DNA from 4 places in the Yinghuangia aomiensis genome. Region 3 is predicted to be linked to each of the others. Evidence: riboswitches for the same ligand, from Rfam matches in the RefSeq annotation. Region 3 holds a riboswitch; each other region holds the start of a gene.

Region 1 (3,264 bases), on a different contig from region 3:
GTTTCATCGCCGACCCGGTGATCCTCGACCTCATCGAGTCCGACCCGGCCGGGGCGCGCACCCATGCGGGCCCGCACACCGCCGAACTCATCGAACGCGCCATCCGGGTCAAGGCCGACGTCGTCACCAACGACCTCAAGGAATCCGGCACCCGCGAGTTCCTCAACTACGGCCACACCCTCGGCCACGCCATCGAGAAGGCCGAGCGCTACAAGTGGCGGCACGGCGCCGCCGTCAGCGTCGGCATGGTCTACGCCGCCGAACTCGGCCGCCTCGCCGGCCGCCTCGACGATGCCACCGCCGACCGGCACAAGACCGTCCTGGAGGCCCTGGGCCTGCCGCTCACCTACCGCGGCGACGCCTGGCCCAAGCTCCTCGACAGCATGCGCATCGACAAGAAGTCGCGCGCCGACAGGCTCCGCTTCGTCGTCCTCGACGGCCTGGCCAAGCCCGCCATCCTCGAAGCGCCCGACCCGGCCATGCTGGCCGCCGCGTACGGCGAGGTGGCGCGCTCGTGACCGCCCCCACCCGCGTCCTCGTCCTCAACGGCCCCAACCTCGGCCGCCTCGGCAGCCGCGAGCCCGACGTGTACGGCTCCACCTCGTACGCCGGCCTCGTCGCCGCCTGCGAGAAGACCGGCGTCGAACTCGGGTTCGCCGTCGAGGTCCGGGAGACCAACGACGAAGGCGAAATGATCCGCTGGATCCACGACGCCGCCGACGCGCGCACTCCCGTCGTGATCAACCCCGGCGCGTTCACGCACTACTCGTACGGCCTGCGCGACGCCATCGCGCAACGCACCGCGCCGCTCATCGAGGTGCACATCTCCAACCCGTACGCCCGCGAGGAGTTCCGGCACACCAGCGTCGTCGCCGCCGTCGCCACCGGCACGATCGCCGGCTTCGGTATCGGCTCGTACCAACTGGCGTTGCGCGCCCTCGCCGACCAACTCGCGCAATCCTGAGGCAACTTCCGTCGCCGCACCGGTAGGGGGGCGTCGGGCCGCATGTCGTCGAGCACGCGCTGTTATTGACGACATGTAGCCCGAACCCCTACGGTGCGAACGACATCGCGATGCTGTGGGGAAGCCGGTGGGAATCCGGCGCGGACGCGCCACTGTGATCGGTATGGCACGAGCCCCGGCAACGCGGGCACCGTGACCAGCCGTCAGTCAGACCCTCCACGTCGCGCACCACCAGCGGGCGCGTGCCCCGAAGGAGGAACCATGGCCACGGCTGCCATCCCCACTCCCCATGCCGAACCCGTCCCCGTGCGCATTCCGGTGCGCGAAGTGCTGCCCTGGGCGGCCTTCATGGGGGCTGTGATGCTCTTCCTCATCTACTTCGTCGGCGCCGAGCAGGGCGCACTGGCGATCTTCTCCGGAAACGGCGTGCACGAGTTCGTGCACGACGGCCGGCACCTGCTCGCGTTCCCCTGCCACTGACGGCCCCGGGGAACCGCCTGATGATGCGCAACCTGCTGGTCCGCGGCATGCTCACCGGTGTCGCGGCCGGCCTCCTCGCCTGGGTGTTCGCGTGGGTCTTCGGAGAACCCGAAGTCCGCCACGCCATCGCTTTCGAAGAGCACCAGTCCGCCCACGACCACGCCGCCCAGGGGCATGCGGGCGGACACGACGAATCCGAACCGGTCAGCCGCGCCGTGCAAAGCACCGCCGGCCTGCTCACCGGGGTCACCGTGTACGGGATCGCGATCGGCGGGCTCTTCGCCCTCGTGTTCGCGCTCGCCTACGGCCGACTCGGACCCTACGGCGCCCGCGCCACCGCCGGGATCGTCGCCGCCGTCGGCTTCGTCGCCGTCGTCCTCGTGCCCTTCCTGAAGTACCCCGCGCAACCGCCCGCGGTCGGCGACCCCGACACGCTCACGGAACGCACGGTCTCCTACTTCGGGATCATCGCGATCAGCATCGCCGTCGCCGTCGGCGCGGCTTATCTGGCACGGCAGTTCGCGCCGCGGTGGGGGACGGGCAACGCCGTCCTCGCGGCGATCGCGGCCTACGTCGTCGCCATGGCGTTGATCGCCCTCGCCCTGCCCGCCGCGGACGCCGTCCCGGAGGGCTTCTCCGCCAGTGTGCTGTGGCGGTTCCGCATGGCCGCCCTGGGCGTCCAGGCGGTGCTGTGGACCACGTTCGGCGTCCTGTTCGGCGTTCTCGCGGGCAAGGTCGTCGAACGGCCGCGGGTGGCGCTGGCTGCCTGACAGCGGTCGTGCGAGGGGCGCCAGGCAGCCGGCCTGGCGCCCCTCGGGCGTTCAGTGAACGCTCCGTGGGCCTTCAACGGGGTGTGAGCCCCAGCAACGCGGCGATGGCACCCGCGACTTCGGGCTGCGACAAGTAGGCGTCGATGTCGTGCGCCCGGTCGCGGGGATTGTCCACCGAGCATTCCGTGCTCAGCCCGGTCCACGTGCCGCGTAACGGGCAGCCGATCGCGACGCCGTCGGCGGGCGCCCAACCGTTGAACCACCGCGGCACACGGGACGGCAGGTGCGGCCCCGCGGTCGCCAGCCGCGCGTACACGGTGTCCAGGCCCAGCGGCGCGCCCACCGTCACCAGGCCGGTCACCGTCGGTCCGCCGCCGAGGCCCGCGAGGAGGTCCATGCCGACCACGGTGCCCAGGCTGTGCGCCACCAGGACGATGCCGCCGGAGGCGGGCACGGTGTCGCGTACGCAGGCCAGGACTTCGTCGCGGACGCGGGCGTCGTCCAGGAACACCGCGACGTCGCGGAACGCGGCGGCGACCACCAGGCGGTCGACGCCGGAGTGGCGGGCCAGCCAGTCCAGGGGCTTGCGGGTCACCCGGACGACCGTGCCGAGCGCGAAGCCCTCGTCCTCCTGGGCGGCGCTCTCCACGGGCATGCCCGCCTGCTCGGCGGCCTGGCCGAGCATGCGCTCGTAGAGGTCGCGCGCCGACGGCGACGCGGGGGCGGCCGCGGCCGCGGGGTCGTCGGCGACCAGGTCGAAACCGGCCGGGACCGACTCCTGCGTGCGCAGCGCGGCGGCCAGGAGGTCGCCGTAGAAGGGGAAGAAGACGTCGGCCGGGTCGACGGTGGGGAAGCCGAGGCGCGTCAGCCCGGCATTCAGGCCCGCGGTCCACTCGCGGCGCAGGTCTTCCGGCCGGTGGCCTTGCTGGCTGCGGCCATGCAGGAACACCAGTTGCCGGTCGGGGCCGAACGCGGCGGGGCGGCCGGGGATGCCGGAGAGGACCGGGGCGGCTTCGGAGGCACGGGGCGAGGGGAGCGTGGGCGGCGCGA
Region 2 (3,264 bases), on a different contig from region 3:
GCGTCGGGACGGCTGGATCCGCCCGCGCCGCGCACGTCGTACGCGACGATGCGGAACCGGTCGGCGAGGCGGGCGGCGACGTCGCCCCAGATCTCCTTGGTGTCCGGGTAGCCGTGCACCAGGACGACGGTGGGGCCGTCGGCGCGGCCGGCTTCCACGGCGGCCAGGCGGACCCCGTCGGGCGTTTCGACGTCGAAGCGGCGGGCGCCGGGCAGGTCGTGCAGCGCGCTCACGCGGCGGCCTCCTCGGTGACGGCGGACAGGTCGGCGGCGGTGCCGGCGGGAGCCGGGAATCCGGCCCCGGTGCCGGTGAGTTCGGCCCCGTACAGGCCGCGGTCGGCCCAACGGTGCACGTGCGGGAGGTCGTCGTCGAGCCAGTACGCGTCGCCGTCCTCGGTCACCACCAGCAGTTCCTCGAACTTGGCGCCGACGCCGCGGAATCCGAGGTGTGGTTCGACCGCCCAGAGGCCGGGTGTGGCCGGGTGGCCGGAGCTTTTGCGCGGGTTCCACAGCGGCGACCAGCCCTCGCGGTGGCCGCGGATGCCGTCCTTGAGCAGGCCGCGCAGGGCGTTCTGCCCGAAGCCGAAGGCGTGCGGGCGCAGCCGGGCGTCGGCGACCTTGCCGACGCGGTGCGCGATGACGCCGAACGGGTAGGCGCGGTGCCGGTTCTCGTAGCCCTGGCGGGCCATCAGGGCGTCGACGTCGAGGTAGATCTGGCGTAGGGTGCGGCCGGCGCGGACGGCCTCGACGATGAAGGCGCGGTGGGTGGCCAGGTCGTCGAGGAGCCGGTCGACGACCGGGTTGGGGCCGAGGGAGCTGGCGTACCCGATGTCGGCGGTGTAGCCGTTGTGGACGGGTGCGGCGTCGAGGATGAACGGCATGCCTTCGGTGAGCCGCAGGTTCGTGGGGAAGAACTGCAGCGGCACCTTGAAGCCGGTGAACGCGGTGCGGTCGCCGAACCAGGCGAACGGCAGGTGCAGCCAGTCGCGGACGCCGCGGTCGGTGAGCCACCGCCGCATCATCGCCGCGGCCTCGCGCTCGGTGGTGCCCGGGCGCAGTTCGGCCGCGACCGCTTCGGCGCAGTCGTACGCGAGGCGCTGGACGGCGCGGTAGCCGTCGATGCCGGCGCCGGTCGTGCCGGCCGGTGCATCCGTGAGCGGGGTCGCCATGCGGGACCGCCTTCCCGGGGGTCGGGCTGTGGGGGACGAAAGTGAGGCGCAGAAAGGGAGGAGCATCGGGTGTTACCCCGGGTAACATACCCGGGAGTAGTCCCGGGCGGAAGACCCTTCCCGAGAGGCCGACCTTCGCGACACGCCGGACACAACCACTAGGGGTCGCACGCGGCCTCACCCACTACATATATGCTCCTGCTCGCAGCTGGTTCGCCCGCTCCAAGCAGTCGGAGCGGGCGGCGAAAAGGAACTGATGCCCCGTCAGGTGGCATTTGCGCCTTGGGAAGAGGGAACCCGGTGCGAAACCGGGACTGCCCCCGCAGCGGTGAGCGGGAACGACCGCCGTCACCAAGCACTCCGGGCCCGCGCCCGGGGGAAGCGACGGCCACTAGGACCTCCGTACCCCGGCACACCTCCGTGTGCCGCAGTCCGGCATGCCCGCAAGTCCGAAGACCTGCCAGCCGCCCGTACGCGCCGCACTGTCCGCGAGCGCGCACGGTGGTCACCGCACGTTCAAGCTCGCGAGGAGAGAGCCCCGTGACCGTCATGGACAGCGCGATTCCGCGCGCCCAGACTCGCCCGGCCGAAACCGGCACGCCGCACAACCCCGGTCCGCAGACCGGCACCGCACCCGACGCCGGGCCCAAGGCCGACGCGCTGCACGCCGCCGTCCGCGCCCTCGCGGCCGACCTGTCCGACACCGACCCCGCCCGGGTCGCCGACCGCGCCCTCGCCGGCCTCCACGCGGGCGGCACCGCCGCCGACCTCGACGCCCTCGCGGTCCGCACCGCCGCCGAACTCATCGCCGAGGAACCCGAGTACTCGCGTCTCGCCGCGCGCCTCCTGGCCCGCACCATCGCGGCCGAAACCGCCGCGCACGGCATCACCGCCTTCAGTGACGGCATCGCCCTCGGCCACCGCGAAGGCCTCATCGGCGACACCACCGCCGACTTCGTCGCCGCGAACGCCGCCGCCCTCGACGCCGCCGTCGACACCGCCAACGCCGAGGGCGCCGACCGCCGCTTCGAGTACTTCGGCCTGCGCACCGTCTACGACCGCTACCTGCTGCGCCACCCTGTGCACCGCACCGTCGTGGAGACCCCGCAGCACTTCCTCCTGCGCGTCGCCTGCGGCCTCTCGCGCACCGCCGAGGAAGCGATCGCCTTCTACCGCCTCATGTCGTCGCTGGCCTACCTGCCCAGCTCGCCGACGCTGTTCAACTCCGGCACCCGCCACACCCAGATGTCGTCCTGCTACCTGCTCGACTCACCGCAGGACAACCTCGAATCCATCTACGACATGTACGGCCGCATCGCCCGCCTGTCGAAGTTCGCCGGCGGCATCGGCGTCGCCTGGACCCGCGTCCGCTCCCGCGGCGCGCTCATCCGCGGCACCAACGGCCACTCCAACGGCATCGTCCCGTGGCTCAACACCCTCGACGCGTCCGTCCAGGCGGTCAACCAGGGCGGCCGCCGCAAGGGCGCCGCCTGCGTCTACCTCGAACCGTGGCACCCCGACGTCCTGGAGTTCCTCGAACTCCGCGACAACACCGGCGAGGAAGCCCGCCGCACCCACAACCTCAACCTGGCCAACTGGATCCCCGACCTGTTCATGCGCCGCGTCGAGGAAGACGGCGTCTGGTCGCTCTTCGACCCGAACGAGCTGCCCGAACTCCCCGACCTGTGGGGCCCGGCCTTCGACGCCGTCTACGAACAGGCCGAACGCGACGGCCGCTACGTCCGCCAACTCCCGGCCCGCGAGCTGTACGCCCGCATGATGCGCACCCTCGCGCAGACCGGCAACGGCTGGATGACCTTCAAGGACGCCGCCAACCGCACCTGCAACCAGGCCGCCGAACCCGGCAACGTCGTCCACCTGTCGAATCTCTGCACGGAGATCCTCGAGGTGACCAGCGACGGCGAAACCGCCGTCTGCAACCTCGGCTCCGTCCAGCTCGGCGCGCACGTCGCCGACGGCGGCCTGGACTGGGACAAGCTCCGCGCCACCGTCCGCACCGCGGTCACCTTCCTCGACCGCGTCATCGACATCAACTACTACCCGACCGGGCAGGCCGCCGCGTCCAACCCGCGCTG
Region 3 (3,264 bases):
AGCCGGACCTCGTCCTCCAATGTGTGGATCGGGCGCCGCCGCCTGCGGCTCGAACTGCGCGGGACCGACGCCGAGTGGCGCGCGTGGGCCGCCGAGAAGTTGCGGGTCACCACCGCCAAGGCCGCCGCCGCCGACGCCAAGAAGCGGGCGAAGACCGCGTCGGGGGACGAGCCGCTGCCTCAGCCGAAGATCTCGCTGATGGCGTGCGACCGGCGCACGCTCACCGCCGACGACGTCGCCGCCCTCGCCCGTCCGCTGGGGTGGCATGTCACGAGCGAGGACGGCAACCGGGGAATCTGGCTGTCCCGCGACGCGGCCTGACGCCGGGGGTCGGACGCAGCAGGGACAGGGACAGGGACAGGGACAGGGCAACCAGACCACACGCAGGTCGGATCCGTTGGCTTCAAACCGACTTCACGTGAAAGCGATGCGGACTACCGCCACTTCGTGGAGACGTCCGATACCGAGGGCCGCATGGCGGCCATCGGAAAGGCCTTGGAAGGGCTGACGGGGATGGCGGAGTCGCGCATGAGCGGCGTTCCGACGTACACGGTCGTCCGGGAGGTCGGGCCGGGGCCGGAGGGTCCGGCGGCCTAGGCTTCTCTGACGACGGCGCCGCCACCGCGGGGCCACCGCCGGAAAACAGAGCCACATCGAGTCAGCCCGAGCCAGGGGGAATCGTGACGTCGGAAGCCGCCCCGGTGCATGCCGCCGGTGATCTGCTGGCCGGCGTGCTGCCGCCGGACGTGGTGGCCGTCGCATGCTTCGACGACCCGCCCGGGACGGTGCTGTTCCCCGAGGAGGAAGCCGCGATCGCCCGCGCCGTCGACAAGCGGCGGCGGGAGTTCACGACGGTACGCCGGTGCGCCCGGGAGGCGTTCGCCCTCCTGGGCGTGCCGGCGGCGCCGCTGCTGCCCGGCGAGCGCGGGGCCCCGGCCTGGCCGGACGGGCTGGTCGGCAGCATGACGCACTGCGCGGGGTATCGGGCCGCGGCGGTCGCACCGGCCGCCCGGATCCGCACGCTCGGCATCGACGCCGAGGAGGCGGCACCGCTGCCCGGCGGCGTCCTCGGCTCGGTCTCCTCCCCCGGCGAGCGCACCGCGCTCGCCGGGTTGGCCGCGGGCGTGCCGGGAGTCCCCTGGGACCGCCTGCTCTTCAGCGCCAAGGAAGCCGTCTACAAGGCCTGGTTCCCCCTCACCCGCCGCTGGCTCGGCTTCGAGGACGCCGAGGTGCGGTTCGACCCGGCCGCCGGGACCTTCCACGCCCGTTTGCTGCCCGACGACCGCCCCGCGGGCCTGGACGGGTTCACGGGGCGGTGGGCGGTCGCCGGCGGCATCGTCGTCACCGCGATCGCCGTGCGCGCCGACTGACGTTCCCCGCGGCACGGCACCAATGGCAACCTCGTAGAACCCGAGTGGCTCGTCGGCCGGATCCCGGAGATGGTCCCGCCGACGAGGCCACGTGCGCATGCACCGTGCGCCGCCCCGGCACTCCCCCCGCGTCGCCTGGGCACCGCGGCGTGCGATGCTACGGGCGCAAGGCGACGGCGGCCCGAGGAAACCGGTGCGAATCCGGTGCGGTCCCGCCACTGTGATCGGGGAGCGAATCCCGCGACGGCCACGGCCCCACCCAGGGGTTGGAAGGCCGGGACGAGCGTTGATCCGAGAGCCAGGAGACTCACGTCGTCGCCTCCCTCGACAACCCGGGGCGGATTTCCCCGAGAGAGGCCGGTGATTCGCCGTGTCTGTTGTGCCGCGCCCGAACGTCCCCCGTACGACGGGGGTTTCCCGATGAGCAGCGCAACACCCGCCACCGGTGGATGGCGTGGCGCGGTGGGGTCGCTGGACCGGGCCGAGTGGCTGCGGTTGGCCGCGATGGCGGGCGTCGTCGTCGGGCTTCACGTCGTCGGCTGGTTCGTGCTCGTGGTGCTCGTCGCCCCCGAGCATTACAGCGTCGGCACCAAGACGTTCGGCATCGGCATCGGCGTCACCGCGTACACGTTGGGCATGCGGCACGCGTTCGACGCCGACCACATCGCGGCGATCGACAACACCACCCGCAAACTGATGCACGACGGCAAGCGGCCGCTGTCGGTGGGGTTCTGGTTCTCGCTGGGGCACTCGTCGGTGGTGTTCGGCCTGGCGCTGCTGCTGTCGCTCGGCATCAAGGTGTTCGTCGGACCGCTGGCGGACGACTCCACCCTGCACGACGTCACCGGGGTCGTCGGCACCGGGATATCCGGCACCTTCCTGTACGTCATCGCGATCGTCAACATCGTGATCCTGGTGGGTATTTGGAAGGTCTTCCGGACGATGCGCGGCGGCAGTTACGACGAAGCCGCGCTCGAAGACCGGTTGAACAACCGGGGCTTCATGAACCGGCTGCTCGGCGGGGTGATGAAGTCGATCACCAAGCCGTGGCAGATGTTCCCGGTCGGCCTGCTCTTCGGCCTCGGCTTCGAGACCGCCACCGAGGTGTCGCTGCTGGTGCTGGCCGGCTCCGGCTCCGCGTCCGGGCTGCCGTGGTACGCGATCCTGTGCCTGCCGGTGCTGTTCGCCGCCGGGATGACGCTGTTGGACACGATCGACGGCACGTTCATGAACTTCGCCTACGGCTGGGCGTTCTCCAAGCCGGTGCGGAAGGTCTACTACAACCTCACCATCACGGCGCTGTCCGTCGCCGTCGCGCTGATCATCGGCAGCGTCGAGATCCTCGCCCTGCTCGCCGACCGCTTCGACCTGCACGGCCCGTTCTGGGACCGGGTGAGCGGGGTGGACCTCAACCTCGTCGGCTACGCGATCGTGGGGCTCTTCTTCGCCACCTGGGCGGTCGCGGTCGCGGTGTGGCGCTTCGGCCGGATCGAGGAGAAGTGGACGCAGGGGCTTCGCACCGCACCCGCGGCGGACGGGGGCGCGGCCGACCCGATCGGCGCCGTCGACCCGATCGGCACGGTCGATTCAAGCGAGGACCAAGGGACGGTCAAGCAATGTTAGGGGCCGAATCCTGACGTGATCTTGACGCCCGGACGGGGGTTCCCGACGCTCCTCCGTGTGTACGTTCGACGTCGCGCAGCCGCCGGTCGGCGGCGTGGGCTCCCGGACCCGCCGGACCCGCACGCTCGACAGGAGATCCGCCACCGCCATGTCCGCGCCCGCCATACCCAGCTGTGGACGGAAGGCAACCCGCTCGCCGACTTCCTGCGGTTCTTCCTCTTCGGACAAGGCGAAGTCGCCCCGGTGACCCGCGAAGTGCTCCGCGAGGCGG
Region 4 (3,264 bases), on a different contig from region 3:
GCGCTCGCGGTATTCGGCGGCGCCGATGCGCACCGGGTTGCCTTCGAGCTGGGCTTCGGACAGCCACTCGGGGTCTTGTCCGCCGGCCGCGATGAGCGCGTGGATCAGCGCGTCGCCGTCCGCGGGTTCCAGGCCGGGCAGCGCGTCGGGGCCGGCCGCGGGACCGACGTCGTAGCCGGCGTCGCGCATCGCGCGCAGCAGGGCGACGGCGCTGGCGGGGGTGTCGAGGCCGACGGCGTTGCCGATGCGGGCGTGCTTGGTCGGGTACGCGGACAGCACGACGCCGATGCGCCGTTCCGCGGGCGGCACATGCCGCAGCGCGGCGTGCCGGACGGCGATCCCGGCGACGCGGGCGGCGCGTTCCGGGTCGGCGGCGTAGAAGGTGAGGCCGTCGGCGCCGGTCTCCTTGAAGGAGAACGGCACGGTGATGAGGCGGCCGTCGAACTCCGGCACGGCGACCTGGGTGGCGGCGTCCATCGGCGAGAGGCCCGCGTCGCCGGCTTCCCATTCGGCGCGGCTGGTGGTGAGGCTCAGGGCCTGGAGCACGGTGATGTCGAGGGCGGCGAGCGCGCCGACGTCCCAGGCTTCGTCGTCGCCGCCCGCGGACACCTCGGCGGGGCGTGCGCCGCCCGCCGCGAGCACGGTGACGAGCAGCGCGTCGACCTCGGCGATCGCCTCGAACAGCGCCGGGTCGGCGCCGCGCAGCGACGCGCACCAGACCGGTACGGCGCGGCCGCCCGCGTTCTCGATGGCGTCGCACAGGGTGCCGACGAAGGCGGTGTTCCCGGCCAGGTGGTGGGCGCGGTAGTAGAGCACGCCGACGGCGGGCGCGTCCGGGTTGCGCGATTCCCGCTCCAGACGTCCCCAGGTGGGGACTTCGGCGGGCGGTTCGAAGCCGTGGCCGGTGAGGAGCAGCGTGTCGGAGAGGAACCGGTGGAGGTTCGTCAGGTTGTCCGCGCCGCCCTGCGCGAGGTACGCGTGGGCTTGCGCGCTCACCCCGGCGGGCACCGTCGCCAGTTCCATGAGGGCGGCGTCGGCGGCTTGTTCGCCGGAGACCACGACGACCGGGCGGGGCCCGGCGAGGAGGGCGTCGAGGCCTTCCTCCCAGGCGCGGCGGCCGCCGAGGAGGCGGACGACGACGAGGTCGGTGCCGTCCACCAGCGCGGGCAGGTCGGCCGCGGTCGTGCGGGCCGGGTTGGCGAGGCGCCATGCGCCGTCGCTCGCCTTGGCGCTGAGGAGGTCGGTGTCGGAGGTGGAGAGGAGGAGGATCACCGGGCCGACCGCGCCTTCGCGTCGCCGCGCCGGGTCGCGGATGCGGATGCGGCCGGTGCGTATACGTGCGTGCAGGTCGGACGGCAGGACGAAGTCGCCACAGCGCGCGCCTCTCCGGGGTCCTCGCCCCATCGGACAATCGGGTCCGGGCGCGCAGTTCCTGACTCCCCGCCGCATGCTGCGGCGGGTCACAGTGGCGGGACCGTCCCGGATTCGCACCGGGTTCCTGACTGCGCCCTCCCCACACCGGCGACGCCGGCGCCCGCTCAGCATCGCCTAGCGGCCGGTCGCGCTGCAAGTTCCCCCAATCGAGGGATTTGCCACGTTCCCCGGAGGGCCTCGCGGGGGCTGCTATCCGGTTGGCTCGCAGAGCCCCCACTCGTGGGCGAGCACCGCGGCCTGGGCCCGGCTGCGCACCCCGAGCTTCGGCAGGATCCGGCTGACGTGCGTCTTGGTGGTGGCCTCGGCCATGTCCAGGTGCACCGCGATCTCCTGGTTGGAGAGGCCGCGGCCGAGGCAGGCGAGGACCTCGCGCTCCCGCGGGGTGAGCGCGGCGAGCGCCTCGGGCGGTTCGGCGGGGCCGCGCGGACGCGGCGCGGCGAATTCGGCGATGAGGCGGCGGGTGACGGCGGGCGCGATGATGCCTTCGCCGCGGGCCACGGTACGCACGGCCTCGGTGAGCACCGCGGCCTCCGCGTCCTTGAGCAGGAATCCGGCGGCGCCCGCACGCAGCGCCCCGAACACGTATTCGTCCAGGTCGAACGTGGTGAGCACCAGCACGTCGGCCAAGTGTTCGGCCACCACCGCGCGGGTCGCGGCGACGCCGTCGAGCCGCGGCATCTGCACGTCCATCACGACCACATCGGGCCGCAGTTCGCGGGCCAGCGCGACGGCCTCCTCGCCGTCCGCGGCCTCGCCGACCACCTCGATGCCGTCGGCGGCCCGCAGGATCATCACGAGTCCGGCGCGCACGGCGCCCTGGTCCTCGGCGACGACGACCCGGATCACGACGCGGCCTCCCGGGCCTCCCGGGCAGCGCGCGGCGCGCGGGCGGCGTCGCGCTGCTCGGCCTTGCACGGCAGTTCGGCGCGTACCCGCCACAGCCCGTCGTGCGGTCCCGCCTCGAAGCGGCCGCTGAGCAGCGCGGTGCGTTCCCGCATGCCGACCAGGCCGGCACCTGCGCCGGGGGCCCGCGGCCCGTCCGGGGCGGCGACGTAGGTGCTTTCCACCGCGACGACGAGGCAGCCGCGGGTGTGCCGCACGCGCACGATGACCGGACCGGGCGCGGCATGCTTCATCGCGTTCGTCAGCGACTCCTGGACGATGCGGTACGCGGCCAGTTCGACCGGTGCGGGCAGCACCGTCCCGGCCGGACGCGTGTCGTCGAGGACGAAGGTGAACCCGTCGGCCGAGCCGCTGCGCTCGGCCCGCCCGATCATCGCGTCGAGCGAGTCCAGCCGCGGCACCGCCGCGGACTCCTCGAACCCGGTCTCGCCCCCGCCGCCGTCACGCAGCAGCCCGATGAGGCGGCGCATCTCGGCAAGGCCCTGCACGCTGCTCTCCCGGATGATGCCGAGCGCCTGCTTGGTGGCGTCCGGGTCGCCGGCCGCGACGGACATCGCCGCAGTGGAGTGGATCGCGATCGCGGACAGGTGATTGGCGACCACGTCGTGCAACTCGCGGGCCATCCGCGCGCGTTCCTCGGAGACCGCGGCACGGCGGTCCAACTCGGCGAGCAGCGCGGTCTGTTCGGCCCGCAGGCGCTCGGCGGCGGCTTCGTCGCGGTGGGTGCGGATGATCCACGCGGTCGACGCGGGCGCCAGCGTGATCAGCCCGGCGAAGACGCCGATCAGCAGCGCCTGGGGCTGCCGCATGATGCCGAGCGCGACGATGGTGGCGGTGAGGGAGAGGACGAGCGCGGTCGGGGTCATGCGGCGCGCCCACGGCAGCGGACCGTAAAGGGTGGTGGCGTACACCAGGTCGGTGAACATC

What was found. A riboswitch is a leader RNA that binds a small molecule or an ion and turns the genes downstream of it on or off. The one in region 3 is predicted to bind cobalamin.
Region 1: linked by a shared signal. The riboswitch ahead of ABEA93_RS24500 (CbtB domain-containing protein) and the one ahead of nicT (Nickel transporter NicT) in region 3 are both predicted to bind cobalamin.
Region 2: linked by a shared signal. The riboswitch ahead of ABEA93_RS22250 (ribonucleoside-diphosphate reductase subunit alpha) and the one ahead of nicT (Nickel transporter NicT) in region 3 are both predicted to bind cobalamin.
Region 4: linked by a shared signal. The riboswitch ahead of cobN (cobaltochelatase subunit CobN) and the one ahead of nicT (Nickel transporter NicT) in region 3 are both predicted to bind cobalamin.

Annotation. Positions count from the first base shown of each region.
Region 1 covers NZ_BAABHS010000018.1:56,959-60,222, forward strand. The annotation lists gene aroB (3-dehydroquinate synthase) at 1-518, shown strand, start outside; gene aroQ (type II 3-dehydroquinate dehydratase) at 515-964, shown strand; cobalamin riboswitch at 1,039-1,183, shown strand; gene ABEA93_RS24500 (CbtB domain-containing protein) at 1,226-1,444, shown strand; gene ABEA93_RS24505 (CbtA family protein) at 1,465-2,214, shown strand; gene ABEA93_RS24510 (trypsin-like peptidase domain-containing protein) at 2,288-3,264, opposite strand, start outside.
Region 2 covers NZ_BAABHS010000016.1:22,528-25,791, forward strand. The annotation lists gene ABEA93_RS22240 (SDR family oxidoreductase) at 1-233, opposite strand, end outside; gene ABEA93_RS22245 (M24 family metallopeptidase) at 230-1,168, opposite strand; cobalamin riboswitch at 1,418-1,647, shown strand; gene ABEA93_RS22250 (ribonucleoside-diphosphate reductase subunit alpha) at 1,718-3,264, shown strand, end outside.
Region 3 covers NZ_BAABHS010000017.1:179,958-183,221, forward strand. The annotation lists gene ABEA93_RS24050 (hypothetical protein) at 1-321, shown strand, start outside; gene ABEA93_RS24055 (hypothetical protein) at 448-597, shown strand; gene ABEA93_RS24060 (4'-phosphopantetheinyl transferase family protein) at 720-1,370, shown strand; cobalamin riboswitch at 1,554-1,679, shown strand; gene nicT (Nickel transporter NicT) at 1,791-2,993, shown strand; gene ABEA93_RS24070 (hypothetical protein) at 3,051-3,264, shown strand, end outside.
Region 4 covers NZ_BAABHS010000006.1:182,382-185,645, forward strand. The annotation lists gene cobN (cobaltochelatase subunit CobN) at 1-1,272, opposite strand, end outside; cobalamin riboswitch at 1,406-1,545, opposite strand; gene ABEA93_RS10310 (response regulator) at 1,624-2,280, opposite strand; gene ABEA93_RS10315 (sensor histidine kinase) at 2,277-3,264, opposite strand, start outside.